2 regions of the Streptomyces sp. NPDC049627 genome follow, and region 2 is predicted to be linked to the other one. Evidence: riboswitches for the same ligand, from Rfam matches in the RefSeq annotation. Region 2 holds a riboswitch; the other holds the start of a gene.
The links. Region 2 has a riboswitch for glycine ahead of gcvT (glycine cleavage system aminomethyltransferase GcvT). Riboswitches for the same ligand answer to the same signal wherever they lie in the genome.
Positions count from the first base shown of each region.

Region 1: linked by a shared signal. The riboswitch ahead of gcvP (aminomethyl-transferring glycine dehydrogenase) and the one ahead of gcvT (glycine cleavage system aminomethyltransferase GcvT) in region 2 are both predicted to bind glycine.

Region 1 covers NZ_JBITLW010000011.1:364,729-372,502, reverse strand. The annotation lists gene ACIBU0_RS29950 (MerR family transcriptional regulator) at 1-351, shown strand, start outside; gene ACIBU0_RS29945 (DNA polymerase IV) at 402-1,886, shown strand; gene ACIBU0_RS29940 (PRC-barrel domain-containing protein) at 2,401-2,814, opposite strand; glycine riboswitch at 2,929-3,024, shown strand; gene gcvP (aminomethyl-transferring glycine dehydrogenase) at 3,201-6,086, shown strand; gene ACIBU0_RS29930 (molybdopterin-binding protein) at 6,232-6,651, opposite strand; gene ACIBU0_RS29925 (molybdopterin-binding protein) at 6,729-7,124, opposite strand; gene ACIBU0_RS29920 (hypothetical protein) at 7,198-7,719, opposite strand.
Region 2 covers NZ_JBITLW010000010.1:335,909-343,682, reverse strand. The annotation lists gene glyA (serine hydroxymethyltransferase) at 1-103, opposite strand, end outside; gene gcvH (glycine cleavage system protein GcvH) at 120-497, opposite strand; gene gcvT (glycine cleavage system aminomethyltransferase GcvT) at 640-1,758, opposite strand; glycine riboswitch at 1,908-2,006, opposite strand; gene ACIBU0_RS27935 (AAA family ATPase) at 2,176-2,850, shown strand; gene ACIBU0_RS27930 (enhanced serine sensitivity protein SseB) at 2,979-3,770, shown strand; gene ACIBU0_RS27925 (enhanced serine sensitivity protein SseB C-terminal domain-containing protein) at 3,935-4,735, shown strand; gene ACIBU0_RS27920 (ABC transporter permease) at 5,123-6,130, shown strand; gene ACIBU0_RS27915 (ABC transporter substrate-binding protein) at 6,201-7,774, shown strand, end outside.

The DNA.
Region 1 (7,774 bases), on a different contig from region 2:
TTCCGGGACGTCGTCGTCCTGAAGATCGTCAAGCGGTTCCTCGACACCGGTGTGTCGCTGCAGAACATTCGCACCGCCGTGCAGCATCTGCGGGAGCGTGGCTTTCGTGATCTGGAGCGCATGACGCTGATGAGCGACGGTGCGACGGTGTACGAGTGCACGTCGCCGGACGAGGTGCACGCGCTCCTCCAGGGTGGGCAGGGGATCTTCGGGATCGCCGTGGGCGTGGTGTGGCGGGACGTCGAGAGTGCGTTGTCGCAGCTGCACGGGGAGCGGATCGACACCGGTGAGACGCTGATCGGGCACAATCCGGCGGACGAGCTGGCGCGGCGGCGCAACCGGGCGGTCTGAGCCGTCTTCGTAGCAGGGCATTGTCAGTGGCGTGAGGCAGCATCGGAGATGTGAGAAACGCGCCCACGATCCTGCATCTCGACATGGATGCCTTCTACGCCTCGGTGGAGCAGGCATCCAAGCCGAGCCTGCGCGGGAAGGCCGTGATCGTGGGCGGGCTCGGACCGCGTGGCGTCGTCGCCACCGCCTCCTACGAGGCCCGGGTCTTCGGGGTCCACTCGGCGATGCCCATGGCTCAGGCGCGCCGGCTGGCGCCCAATGCCGCGTATCTCGTGCCGCGCTTCGGGATCTACCGTGACGTCAGCGAGCAGGTGATGGGGCTGCTGCGGGAGCTGTCGCCCTTGGTGGAGCCGCTGAGCCTGGACGAGGCCTTCGTGGACCTGGAGGCCGGGGGAGCGGCCTGGGACGCGGAGTCGGCGCGGCTGGTGGGGGCGCGGCTGCGCGCCGACATACGGGCGGTCACCGGGCTCGCGGGGTCGGTGGGGCTGGCCGCGTCCAAGATGCTGGCGAAGATCGCCTCGGAGCAGGCCAAGCCGGACGGGCTGGTGCTGATCGAGCCGGGGACCGAGAGGGCGTTGCTCGGGCCGATGTCGGTGCGGACCCTGCCGGGGGTGGGGCCCGCGACGGGGGACCATCTGCGCCGGGCCGGGATCCACACGGTCGAGGAAATCGCCGAGGCGGGTGAGGACGAGCTCGTTCGGCTGCTCGGCAAGGCGCATGGGCACGCCCTGCACGCCATGGCGCTGGCGCAGGACGAGCGGCCTGTGGTGGCCGAGCGGGAAGCCAAGTCGGTGTCGGTCGAGGACACGTATGACGTGGACATTCACGATCGGGTTCGGGTGGGTCTGGAGGTGCAGCGGCTCGCCGATCGGTGTGTGCGGCGGCTGCGGGGGGCGGGGTTGTCAGGGCGGACCATCGTGCTGAAGGTGCGGCGGTACGACTTCTCCACGCTGACGCGTTCCGAGACGCTGCGGGGGCCGACGGATGATCCGGCCGTGGTGCGGGAGGCGGCGGCGCGGCTGCTGGATGCCGTGGACACGACGGGGGGTGTGCGGTTGCTGGGGGTTGGGGTCAGTGGGCTGGCCGACTACACGCAGGAGGATCTGTTCGCGCAGGCGGCGGGGGCCGCGGAGGCGGCGGGGGCGGCGGGGGAGCGGGGCGAGTACGCCGAAGAGGAGGGCGGGCACGAGGAGGCTGCGGAGGAGCGGCGGGATGTGTCTGTCGAGCGGCGGTGGGTTGCGGGGCATGACGTTCGGCACGTCGAGTACGGGCATGGGTGGGTGCAGGGGAGTGGGCTTGGGCGGGTGACTGTGCGGTTCGAGACGCCTGGGTCGGAGCCGGGGCGGGTGCGGACGTTTCGGGTGGACGATCCGGGGTTGGAGGGGGCGGATCCGTTGCCGTTGGTGGCGGGGAGGTCCGAAGGGGCTGTTACTGGGGCTGGTGGGGCTGGGGTTAGTGATGCCGGTGAGGCGGAAGTCGGTCTGACGGAGGCGAAGGGCGGGGGCTTGGGGGAGGCGCCTGCGGTGTCTGGGTAGGGCGCGTGGGTGTGCCGGCGCTGTGGCTCGCCCGGCGTTGGGGAGAGCCCAGGCTGGGTTCGCTCGCCCGCGCTGGCGGGGTGCCGCTGCGCCCACCCGTGCCGCCCCAGCGGCACGACTGCCTGCAGCTACGGGTGCCGCGTGGCTGGTGGCCCGGCGGACTGCAGCTACCGAGGGTGCCGTGTGGCTGGTGGCCTGGCGGGCTGCAGCTACCGAGGGTGCCGTGTGGCTGGTGGCCTGGCGGGCTGTGGCTGCTTGGAGAGGGTGCCGTGTGGCTGGTGGCGGCTGGCTGCAGCTGCGTGGCGTGCGGGATGCCGTGCGTGAGAGACGAGCGGAGGTCTGTTGGGGGCGTCGGTCGGCGGTGGGGTGGACGCAGCTCTGTGGGGTGAAGTCGGTGGGTGTCGGCTTGGTGGAGCTGCGTCGGGTGGGCGGTGTCCCCGATGGGGGTGTGTTGCCGCGCCGGGGAGCGGACGTCGGCTGTGGGGGGTCGTAAGTCGGGGGGCGTTGGCCGTCGTCAGCGGTGGGAGTGTGGGTGCGGGGCCTGGGGGCCCTTGTCGTTCGGGGTCTCCGTGCCGGCCAGTTTGCCGAAGTCCCGGTCGGGGAGTGGAGGGGGAGCGGCCACGTCCAGGCCGTAGTGGTGGTAGAGCTGGAGCTCCTGTTCGGGAGAGAGGTGGCGGCCTACGCCGAAGTCGGGGGCGTCCTTGATCAGGGCGCGGTCGAAGGGGACGTGGAGGCTGCCCTCCACCAGTTCGCTGGGCTCCAGGGGGACGAAGGCGTCCCGGGAGAAGAGGCCGGTGCGTATCGCGGCCCATTCCGGCACTCCGGTCGCGTCGTCGAGGTAGACCTCGTCGATGGTGCCGATCTTGGTGCCGTTGCGGTCGAAGGCCTTGCGGCCGATCAGGTTGCGCGGATCGATGTCGGTCTGCACGGGCCCTCCACTTGGTCGCAACTCGTCCGTAAGCACTACGAAAAGGCACATTCGGATGTGCGGCCACTCGAAAGACCGTGCGTTGACCCCGCTGGTAGTCTTGCTAGCGGCTGCTGACCCCGTGCGGGAGAGTCCTCCGGACACCATCGGAGGCGCCGAAGGAGCAAATCCTCCCCGGAATCTCTCAGGCCCACGTACCGCACGGACGAGGTCACTCTGGAAAGCAGGGCGGGTGTCGACGGCTTCCGCTCTCACCGACGGTGAAAGCCGGTGACCCTCAGGTGACCCGGTGAAGCTCTCAGGTTGAGATGACAGAGGGGGAGGCCGTCCGGGTACCCGCGCCGTGGTGCCCCTCGAAGGTCGCGTCAGACCAGGAGGCCTCCGCAATGACCGCCCATCGCATTCCGCTCTCCGAGCTCGAACAGGGCATCCCTTTCGAGCAGCGTCATATCGGCCCTGATCATGAGGCCCGGGCCAAGATGCTCGCCCAGGTCGGATACGGCTCGCTCGACGAGCTCACCGCCGCCGCGGTGCCGGATGTGATCAAGAACGCCGACTCGCTGGATCTGCCCGGGGCACGTACCGAGGCCGAGGTGCTCGCCGAGCTGCGGGCGCTCGCCGATCGCAATCAGGTGCTGGGCTCGATGATCGGACTCGGGTACTACGGGACCTTCACTCCGCCGGTGATCCTGCGGAATGTCATGGAGAACCCCGCCTGGTACACCGCCTACACGCCGTACCAGCCCGAGATCTCGCAGGGGCGACTCGAGGCGCTGCTGAACTTCCAGACGATGGTGGCCGAGCTCACCGGCCTGCCCACCTCCGGTGCCTCCCTGCTCGACGAGGGGACCGCCGCCGCCGAGGCCATGGCCCTGTCCCGGCGCATGGGGAAGAACAAGAGGGGGCTGTTCCTGGTCGACGCGGATGTGCTGCCGCAGACCATCGCCGTGATCGAGACCCGTGCCGAGCCCACCGGTGTGGAGGTCGTGGTCGCCGACCTCAGCGACGGCATCCCGGCCGAGATCGCCGGACGTGAGATCAACGGCGTGCTCCTCCAGTACCCGGGTGCCTCCGGCGTCGTACGGGACATCAAGCCCGTGATCGAGCAGGCCCATGAGCTCGGTGCCCTCGTCACCGTCGCCGCCGATCTGCTCGCGCTCACGCTGCTGAAGTCGCCCGGGGAGCTCGGCGCGGACATCGCGGTCGGGACGACCCAGCGGTTCGGTGTGCCGATGGGCTTCGGCGGGCCGCACGCCGGCTACATGGCCGTACACGAGAAGTTCGCGCGCAGCCTGCCCGGGCGGCTCGTCGGGGTGTCCGTGGACGCCGACGGGAACAAGGCCTACCGGCTCGCTCTGCAGACGCGTGAGCAGCACATCCGACGCGAGAAGGCGACCAGCAACATCTGCACCGCTCAGGTGCTGCTCGCCGTGATGGCGGGGATGTACGCCGTCTATCACGGGCCCGAGGGGCTGAAGGGCATCGCCCGGCGGACCCACCGGTACGCCACGATCCTGGCCGCGGGGCTCACGGCCGGCGGGGTCGAGGTCGTGCACGGTTCCTATTTCGACACGCTGACCGTGCGCGTGCCCGCGAAGGCCGCCGAGGTCGTCGAAGCGGCCCGGCAGAACGGCGTCAACCTGCGGCTCGTCGACGCCGACCACGTGTCGGTCGCCTGCGACGAGACCACCACGCGGACCCAGCTGGTCGCCGTATGGACGGCCTTCGGGGTCGAGGGGGACGTCGAGGCGCTGGACGACCGGACCGAGGACGCGCTTTCGGACGGGCTGCTGCGCACCGACGAGTACCTCACGCACCCCGTCTTCCACCAGTACCGCTCCGAGACGGCGATGCTGCGCTACCTGCGCAAGCTCGCCGACCGGGACTACGCGCTGGACCGCGGCATGATCCCGCTGGGTTCCTGCACGATGAAGCTCAACGCGACCACCGAGATGGAGCCGGTCACCTGGCCGGAGTTCGGGCAGCTGCACCCCTTCGCGCCGGCCGAGCAGGCGCAGGGCTATCTGACGCTCATCCGCGAGCTGGAGGAACGTCTCGCCGAGGTCACCGGCTACGACAAGGTGTCGCTGCAGCCCAACGCCGGTTCGCAGGGCGAGCTGGCCGGGCTGCTCGCCGTACGCGGGTATCACCGGGCCAACGGTGACGAGCAGCGGACCGTGTGTCTGATTCCGTCGTCGGCGCACGGGACCAACGCCGCCAGCGCCGTGATGGCCGGCATGAAGGTCGTCGTCGTGAAGACCGCCGAGGACGGCGAGGTCGACGTCGAGGACCTGCGGGCGAAGATCGAGCAGTACCGTGACGAGCTGGCGGTGCTGATGATCACGTACCCGTCGACGCACGGTGTGTTCGAGGAGCACGTCGGCGATGTCTGTGCCCAGGTGCACGAGGCCGGGGGCCAGGTGTACATCGACGGGGCCAACCTCAACGCCCTGGTGGGCCTTGCCAAGCCGGGGCACTTCGGCGGTGACGTCTCCCACCTGAATCTGCACAAGACGTTCTGCATTCCGCATGGCGGTGGCGGTCCGGGCGTCGGGCCCGTGGGTGTGCGCGCACACCTGGCGCCGTACCTGCCCAACCACCCGCTGCAGCCCGCCGCCGGGCCGGAGACGGGCGTCGGGCCGATCTCGGCCGCCCCCTGGGGTTCCGCCGGGATCCTGCCGATCTCGTGGGCGTACGTCCGGCTCATGGGCGGCGAGGGGCTCAAGCGGGCCACGCAGGTGGCGGTGCTGTCCGCCAACTACGTCGCCAAGCGGCTGGAGCCGCACTACCCGGTGCTGTACACCGGGCCGGGTGGGCTCGTCGCGCACGAGTGCATCATCGACCTGCGGCCGCTGACCAAGGCGACCGGGGTGAGCGTCGACGACGTGGCCAAGCGGCTCATCGACTACGGGTTCCACGCGCCGACGATGTCGTTCCCGGTGGCCGGGACGCTGATGATCGAACCGACCGAGTCCGAGGACCTGGCCGAACTCGACCGGTTCTGCGACGCGATGATCGCCATTCGTGCCGAGATCGAGAAGGTCGGGTCGGGCGAGTGGCCCGCCGACGACAACCCGCTGCGGAACGCTCCGCACACCGCCGGCGCGCTGGGCGGGGAATGGGAGCACGCGTACAGCCGTGAGGAGGCCGTGTTCCCGGCCGGGGTGTCGACCGCCGACAAGTACTGGCCGCCGGTGCGCCGGATCGACCAGGCCTTCGGCGACCGCAACCTCGTGTGCTCCTGCCCGCCGCTGGATGCGTACGAGGACTGAGGGCTGAGGACTGACGACTGACCCCTCACGTGCGCGGGTTGGCCCGCCGACGTGAGTGATGGGAAAGGGCTTCGCCGCGGCCGTGTCGGCCCGGGGGAGCCCTTTCCTGTTCCCTGCGCCCGTGGGTGCCTGCACGCCCCGTGCGTCACGCCGTGGTCAGTGCCACCTCCGTCGCCTTGACCAGGGCGACCACGGGGGCTCCGGGGGACAGGGCGAGGTCGGCGGTGGCGTCCTTGGTGATGGCCGCGGTCAGGGCGCCGCCCTCCACGGCGATCTTGACGGACGCCATGGCGGCGCCCGTGGCGAGGCCCGTGACGGTGCCGGGGATCTGGTTGCGGATGGACAGGCCGTCGACCGGGGCGGTGGCCAGGGCGATCTCCGTCGCTTTGACCAGGGCGGTCACGGCTGTGCCCGTGGTCAGCCCGAGGTCCTCGACGGCCTCCAGCGTGATCGCGGCGGTGAGATCCTGGCCGCCGGCGAGGCGGACTTTGACCGTGGCCATGACCTCGCCCGGCGTGATGGCGGTGACCGTGCCGGGGAGCTGGTTGCGGATGCTCAGGCTCATGGGGGCGCCTCGCAGACGGTGGGGAGTTTGTGGGGGTTCGGTTCTTGATCCCTACCGTAGTGCGCCGGGTTGTCCGCTCACGTGCGGTCGATGTGGACGTTCGTCGACTTCACGCGGGCGGTGGCCTCCATGCCCACCTCCAGGCCCAGGTCCTCGACCGCCTCGCGGGTGAGCAGGGAGACCAGCCGGTGCGGGCCGGCCTGAATCTCCACCTGAGCCGCCACGTCGCCGAGTTTGATCGCGGTGACGATGCCGGGGAAGGCGTTGCGGACCGAGGTGTACGAGGTCTCCTCCTCGCCGGTGCCGGACTTGGCGAGTTCGACCGAGAACGCGGCGAGGTCCTTGCCGTCGATGAGGCGCCGTCCGGTCTCGTCGCGGTGGGTCGCCACGCGGCCCGCGTCCGCCCAGCGGCGGGCGGTGTCGGGGCTGACGCCCAGCAGCCGCGCCGCCTGGCCGATCGTGTAGGAGTGCATGCCGGTCACGATAGGGGCACCGACGGGGAGCTGCGGGCGGGGGTGCTGCCACATCCCGCACGCCGCGCCCCGTTCAGAAGATCCCCGACGCCCTGAGCACCGCCTGCGTCGTCACGTCGTCGACCTGGTGCCCCAGCTGCTCCAGTACGTCCCTTCCCTCCAGCAGCGTCCCGTGTGCGCGTGAGCGGCGTACCCCGGTGTCCAGTTCGTGCCACAGCAGCGGGTTGGCGACCAGGGTCCGTGGGTCCAGCTCCAGGCGGTGGCCGTCCGTGTCCCGCAGGATCAGGTGAGCGGAGATGTCGCCGTGCTGCCGCACGCTCACCAGCGCGTCCGTACGCACGCACTGCCGTCGTACGAGCCCTTGGACCTCCAGCCATCCGGGGCCCGCGGTCACGCGCTGAGGGAGCAGGATCGTGAAGATCATGGCGGTCACGACGAGCCACAGCAGGGCCCGGGGCGGGGTCAGCGTCTCCGCGTCCAGGTCGACCAGCAGGGTCAGGCCGAGGAAGGCCGCGGAGCAGCCCGTGGCCAACCGGGCGCTGCCACGCCAGTGGCGGTCGTCGGTCGGGGCGGCACGCGGTCTGCTTCCTGCCACAGTGCCGACGGTAGGGCGCCCCGCCGCCGAAGTGACCGCCGCTGACGCCGCTCTG
Region 2 (7,774 bases):
TCTCCAGGGTGGACTGCTGGCGCTCCAGCTCGGCGTCGAGCGCGGCGGCGATGGCCGGGTCGAGCTCGTGCAGGGGCGCATTCAGAAGCGACTTGTCAGACATAGGGGGATACGACTCCTCAGCCGGCGGTGTGGGCGTCGTACTCGTCGGCGGAGAGCAGGTCGGCCGGCTCCTCCGTGACGCGTACCTTGAACAGCCAGCCGCCCTCGAACGGGGCGGAGTTCACCAGCGACGGGTCGTTCACCACGTCCTCGTTGACGTCGGTGACCTCGCCGGTGACGGGGGAGTACAGGTCGGACACCGACTTGGTCGACTCCAGCTCGCCGCAGGTGTCACCCGCGGTCACGGTCGAGCCGACCTCGGGGAGCTGGGCGTAGACGACATCGCCGAGCGCGTTGGCCGCGAACTCGGTGATGCCGACCGTCGCGACGCCGTCCTCGGCGGTCGACAGCCACTCGTGCTCCTTGCTGTAGCGCAGCTGCTGGGGGTTGCTCATGGCCTGAATTCTCCTGTACGCGCGGGAGTGGTGATGAATGGGGGACTACTCGAAACGTGCGTGAGCAGCGGAAATGTGTGCAGGGTCACGCAGGGACCGCTGCCAGTCTCTCCGCCCGGCGCTCGTTCTGCCGCTTCTGGCGCTACTTCTGCCGCTTGTAGAACGGCAGCGCCACGACCTCGTACGGCTCGTGGCTGCCGCGGATGTCCACGCCGACCCCGGCCGTGCCGGGCGCCGAGTGCGCGGCGTCGACGTACGCCATGGCGATCGGCTTGCCCAGCGTGGGGGAGGGCGCACCCGAGGTGACCTCGCCGATGACCTCGCCGCCGGCCACGACCGGGTACCCGGCGCGCGGGACGCGACGCCCCTCGGCGACCAGGCCGACCAGGACGCGCGGCGGGTTCTGAGAGGCGCGGGCGGCTGCCTCCGTGAGCGCCTCGCGCCCGACGAAGTCGCCCTCCTTCTCGAACTTCACCACCCGGCCGAGCCCGGCGTCGAAGGGCGTGAGGGAGGTCGACAGCTCATGCCCGTACAGCGGCATGCCCGCCTCCAGGCGCAGCGTGTCCCGGCAGGACAGGCCGCAGGGGACCAGGCCGACGCCCTCGCCCGCCTTGGTCAGCGCCTGCCACAGCTCGACGGCGTGCTCCGGCTTCACGAACAGCTCGAAGCCGTCCTCGCCGGTGTAGCCGGTGCGGGCGATGAGGGCGGGCACGCCGGCGACGGTGCCGGGCAGGCCGGCGTAGTACTTCAGGCCGTCGAGGTCGGCGTCCGTGAGGGACGCGAGGATGCCGGGGGACTCCGGACCCTGCACGGCGATCAGAGCGTACGCGTCCCGGTCGTCGCGGACCTCGGCGTCGAAGCCGGCGACCCGCTCGGTCAGCGCGTCCAGCACGACCTGGGCGTTGGAGGCGTTGGCGACGATCATGTACTCGGTGTCGGCGAGCCGGTAGACGATCAGGTCGTCGAGGATGCCGCCGTCGGCCTGGCAGATCATGGTGTAGCGGGCGCGGCCGACGCCGACCGAGGCGATGTTGCCGACCAGGGCGTGGTTGAGGAAGGGGGCCGCCTGCGGGCCGGTGACCGTGATCTCGCCCATGTGCGAGAGGTCGAACAGGCCGGCCTTGGTGCGCACGGCGTTGTGCTCGTCGCGCTCGGAGCCGTAGCGCAGCGGCATGTCCCAGCCGGCGAAGTCGGTCATCGTCGCGCCGAGCGACCGATGCAGGGCATCGAGCGCGGTATGACGGAGTGGGGTACTGCTCATCGGACGGTCGTCTCCCAAGGCAGGACGGGCGAGGTCGTTCCTCCCCATCTGTCATCGGAACCTGAGAGGTTCGCCGAGACCGCCACGGGGACGATCCGGCTTGCACCTTGGGTGGAGCCACTGGAGAGCGGCTCGCTTTTCAGATGTGCCTCGCCCGCGCGGTAACGGGGCCTGAGAGATTCAAGGGAGGGACTTGCTCCTTCGGCGTCCCAGCGATGCACTGCTGGGAACTCTCCCGCGCGGATTCAAACGGCCGGTATGCAGTTGGCGCGGACATCATTGCATGCCGGGCGCGGCTGCGGCAGGGCCGTGTCTGTAACCGGCTTGTGGCAGTAAGCGAACGAAAATGCGAGAGATCCTCCATTACCTTCTCTTTACGCTCAGTGGGGAAGGGACTCCTGACCCCGGAGGAGGACGATGACGGTGAACCGCACCACGGCGTACGCGACGACCTCGGGCATCGCGCTGCCCAAGCAGTCCGCGGCCCCCGCTGCCGAGGCCCGCGGCACGCTCCCCGCGCCGGTGGTCCGCGACCTGCGCGAGCGCTCCGGCCGCAGCCCGCACGCCCTGCTCTTCGGCCCCAAAGACCTCGTCGTGGTCACCGGTCTGCCCGGCAGCGGCAAGTCCACGCTGATGGAGCGGACGGTGAAGGGCATCCGCATCGACTCCCAGGACACCCGGGACCACTGGGACGCCCGCATGCCCGGCTTCCTCCCCTACGCCGTGTACCGCCCCCTGGTCCGCCTCGCGCACTACGCCGGACTGCGCCGCGCCCTGCGCTCCGGCGAGGGCGTCGTGGTGCACGACTGCGGTACGCAGGCCTGGGTGCGTGCCTGGCTGGCCCGCGAGGCCCGCCGCCGCGGCGGCGCCCTCCACCTGCTCCTGCTCGACGTCACCCCGGACGCCGCCCTGGAGGGCCAGCGAGAGCGCGGCCGCGGCGTCTCCCGCTACGCCTTCCTGCGCCACCGCAGAGCGGCCGCCCGTCTGCTCCGCTCCGTGGAGAAGGGCGACCTGCCCCAGGGCTGCGGCTCGGCGGTGCTGATGGACCGTCCGGCGGGGGACGTGCTGCGCCGGATCGGGTTCACGGGCTGAGCGACCCCGGGGCCTGCCCGGCCCCGGACCTGCCCCGCCCTGGACTTGCCGTGCCCCGGGCCTGCCCCGCCCTGACACCGGATAGCCTTTTGGACCACAGACGTGGTTCACAGCAGGCGGTCAGACAGATGGACATCCCAGCGGATCTCCCCGCGGACTTCCCGGCACAGACACACCTCCACCCGCACGGCGGCTGGCCCGGCAACGAGCTGGAGGAGGTGCTCTCGGCCTCCCTCGGCCTGCCGTCGGCGGGCGGCCGGATCATCGAGGTGCTGGGCCGCAGCTTCGTCTGGGTTCCCCTGCCCAGCGGCGGCGGCCCGCACAGCGGCCCGCTGGACCTGCCCACCATGGAGATCGAGGGCCAGGCGTACGTCCCGGTCTTCAGCTCCGAGGAGCAGTTCCGCCAGGTCGTCGGCTCCCACATGGCGTACACCGTCGCCCCCGCCGTGGAGTTCGCCCGCGGCCTGCCCCCACAGGTGGGCATCGCCGTGAACCCGGACGGCGTGGTCGGCGTTCCCCTGCCCCCGGCGGCGGTCGCCGAGCTCTGCCGCGTGAGCCGCACCCCGCTGGACGGCCTCAGCTCCGGGGGCCGCGTCAAGCTCTACGAACCCGACTGGCAGGACGACCCGGTCGACTTCCTCGCGGCGGCATCGGCCGAGTTCGCCGCAACCGGCGTCGTCGCCACGGCCCGCCGCTGCCTGGCAGCGATCGAGACGGCCGCCCCCGTGATGTTCATAGGCGTGGAGCTCTCCCAGTGGGAGGGCGACCTGCGCGCCGCCCCCACGGACGCCCTGGGGCGTGCTCTGGGCCGCGTCCCGGTCCAGTGGCCGGTCAACCTGGTCTTGTTGGACGTAGCCGAGGACCCGGTGATCGACTGGATGCGCCAGAAGGTCCGCCCTTTCTACCAGCGGGATCTCTAGACGCCGGTGAGGGGCAACGCCGTCAGGGGCGCGGGGAACTGCGCGACAAGCCACACACGACCCGCGGCCCGCAGACCACAATAGGTACCGAGCTCCAACCGGCTCTCCCAGCGGAGCGCCTAAGCTGGGAGCGAAAATCCATGTTTCCCGAAGGGGCGGTAAAGGTGAGCGCGAGCGGCACCACCTCGACCGGACAGGTCGAGCACATGCTGCGCCAGGTGACGCCCGGGCGCTACGACGCCTACGAGGCGCTCCTCCGCGCGCTCGCGACCCCGTCCTCCGGCCAGGTCTGGATGCTGCTGTGGCACGGCCAGGCCGGCTCCCCGGACGCCCAGTACGGAAACATGGAGGTCGACGGCCACGGCTACGCCCCGTGCGTCACCTCCGCCCAGGAACTGTCGGCCAGCGGTTGGAACCGCAGCTACGAGGTGGTCGACGGCGTCGACGTCGCCCGCACCCTCTACCCGGACCACTACGGCCTCTGGCTCAACCCGCACGCCCCGGGCGGCGGCGTCGGCATCCCCTGGCTCGACCTGCGCCGCATCGCCACCGGCCTGGACCGCCAGCCCGCCGGCCCGCTCCGCCTGTCGGAGCCCGGCATCGAGATCCCGCAGTTCTACGCCCTGCTCGCGCAGAACGCCCACCGCACCCCGGCCGTCCGCTCCCTGCGCCGCGCCTGGGTGCAGCCGGCGCTCGGTGCGCCGTATCTCGCCATCGGGCTCGACGTGTACGACACCTCCCCGCCCGCCGTGGACTCGGTGCGCTCGATGATGTCGCAGTCCATCGGCGCCGTACCGGACGGCCTCCCCGTCTCGACCGTGGCGATGTCCGACGAGTACGACCCGGTCGCCATGTGGATGCGCGCGAGCGCCCGCCCGTTCTACGACCGCGAGGCCCACGCCGCCGCTCCCGCGCAGGCTCAGGCGGCGGGCTACGGTTACCCACCGGCACAGGGCCGTTACTGATCATCACGGACCGTTCCCCGGCTGACCTACCGGTCGGCCCACACCCCGCCTGTCGCAGGCGCAGGCAGTCGTCGGCTTCGGTTTCGCAGGCGAATCTCCGCGCGTAGATGCGATCGGAAGGTCCCGGTCCGCCCTCATACGCCCCAACTGGTGAGCGTCCGGCGGCCGTTACCTGCTGTTCGGATAACGGAACCCCCCAGACAGCATCACGGTTGCGCATCCTTTCCTCGCCAGCTCTGGCAACAAAACGCCGAAGCGTTGAAGACTCCCGCTCCAGGGGTGCTCGCCCCTGTGTACGACGAATGAGTACGACGGGCTGATCATGCCGCCACAGCGGCAAGCGCGGGCCGGCCACCGCCGGTTGAATCGAAGAGGGGTCCCTGCCTGATGACGGCACCACTGCACGAGCCGACCGCGGAAGCGGCCCCCAGCGCGGCCGAAGAGGCGGCGGTAGCCAGCACCGGCGCCAAGGCCGTACAGGGGCGCTCCCTGGGGCGGATCGCCTGGGAGCGCCTGAAGCGGGACAAACTCGCCCTGACCGGCGGCATCGTGGTGCTGTTCCTCATCGTCGTGGCGCTGCTCGCACCGGTGATCGCCAACCTGTACGGGCAGGACCCCGACGCCTATCACGAGAACCTGATCGACCCGCTGTTCGGCACACCCACGGGATCCCTCGGCGGTGTGAGCGGCGAGCACTGGCTGGGAGTCGAGCCGGTCAACGGCCGTGACATCTTCGCCCGGATCCTCTACGGCGCCCGGATCTCGCTGATGGTCGGCTTCCTGTCCGCGGTCGTCGCCGTCATCCTCGGCACGGTCCTGGGTGTGCTCGCAGGCTTCTTCGGTGGCTGGGTCGACTCCGTCATCAGCCGCGTGATGGACGGTCTGCTGGCCTTCCCGCAGCTGCTGTTCATCATCGCGCTGGTCTCCGTCATGCCGAACGAGCTGCTGGGCCTGACCGGTTCGTCCGTGCGCGTGTTCGTGATGATCCTGGTCATCGGCTTCTTCGGCTGGCCCTACATCGGACGCGTGGTGCGCGGCCAGACGCTGTCCCTGCGCGAGCGGGAGTACGTCGAGGCCGCCCGCTCCCTGGGTGCCGGGCGGCTGTACATCCTGTTCAAGGAGCTGCTCCCCAACCTGGTGGCGCCCATCATCGTGTACACGACGATGATGATCCCCACGAACATCCTCACCGAGGCGGCGCTGAGCTTCCTGGGTGTGGGCGTCAAGCCGCCCACGTCCTCCTGGGGGCAGATGCTCTCGAGCGCGATCGACTACTACGAGTCGGACCCCATGTACATGGTGGTTCCGGGCGTGGCGATCTTCATCACCGTTCTGGCCTTCAATCTCTTCGGTGACGGCGTGCGCGACGCGCTGGACCCGAAGGCCTCCCGCTGAACTGCCGTACCGCAAGCGTCCCGTGGCATCGCCAACGGGGTCTCTCATCAACACCGGAGGATCCGAGATCGTGACTACCCAACGCACCTCAGGGCGGCGGAAGCAGGCATTTGCCGCTGCCGCCGCGGTCGCCGCGCTGCTGACCACGGCGGCGTGCGGCGGCGGTGGCTCCGACGACGGCGGTTCGAAGTCCGGCGCGGCCGGCTTCGACGCCGCCAACAACAAGGTCGCCCAGGCCTCCCTGGCCAAGAAGGGCGGCACGCTGAAGTTCGGCGGCGCCCAGGATGCCGACTCGTGGGACACCACGCGTGGTTACTACGGCATGATGTGGAACTTCGCCCGCTACTACAGCCGTCAGCTCGTCACGAACAAGCCGGAGCCGGGCGCGAAGGGCGCGGAGCTGACCCCGGACCTCGCCACCGGGCTCGCCAAGGTCTCGGACGACGGCAAGACCTACACGTACACCCTGCGTGACGGCATCACGTGGGAGGACGGCAAGCCGATCACCTCCAAGGACATCAAGTACGGCATCGAGCGCGTCTGGGCGCAGGACGTGCTGTCCGGCGGCCCGACGTACCTGAAGGAGGTGCTCGACCCGAAGGGCGAGTACCAGGGCCCGTACAAGGACAAGTCCGCGGACAAGCTGGGCCTGAAGGCCATCGAGACGCCGGACGACAAGACCATCGTCTTCAAGCTGCCGCAGGCCAACTCGGACTTCGAGGAGATGCTGGCGCTGATCTCGGCCTCGCCGGTCCGCCAGGACAAGGACACCAAGGCCAAGTACCAGCTGCACCCGTTCTCCTCCGGCCCGTACAAGTTCGAGTCGTACAACCCGGGCAAGGACCTCACCCTCGTCCGCAACGACCAGTGGAAGCAGTCCTCGGACCCGGTCCGCAAGGCCTACCCGGACAAGATCACCATCCAGTTCTTCTCGGACGCCAACCAGCTCGACCAGCGTCTGCTCAACGGTGACCTGGACCTGGACCTCAACCAGACCGGCATGTCGCCGCAGGGCCGCACCACCGCCCTGAAGCAGCACAAGGCCAACCTGGACAACCCGGTCTCCGGCTACATCCGTTACGCGGTCTTCCCGCAGAGCGTGAAGCCGTTCGACAACATCGAGTGCCGCAAGGCCGTCATCTACGGCGCCGACCACGTCTCGCTGCAGACCGCGCGCGGCGGCCCGGTCGCCGGCGGTGACATCGGCACCAACATGCTGCCGCCGTCCGTCCCGGGTGCCGAGGGTCAGAAGTACGACCCGTACGAGCTCGCCGGCGCCAACAAGAACGGCAACGCCGCCAAGGCCAAGGAGGCCCTGAAGGCCTGCGGTCAGCCGAACGGCTTCAAGACCACCATCGCCGTCCGCAACAACAAGCCGGTCGAGGTGGCCACCGCCCAGTCCCTGCAGGCGTCGCTGAAGAAGATCGGCATCGACGCCCAGATCGACCAGTACGACGGCTCGCAGACCACCGGCATCATCGGCAGCCCCGCGAACGTGAAGAAGAAGGGCTACGGCATCATCATCATGGGCTGGGGCCCGGACTTCCCGTCCGTCCAGGGCTACGGTCTGCCGCTGTGGGACAGCAAGTACATCCTGGAGAGCGGTAACAACAACTACGCGCTCATCAAGGACAAGACGATCGA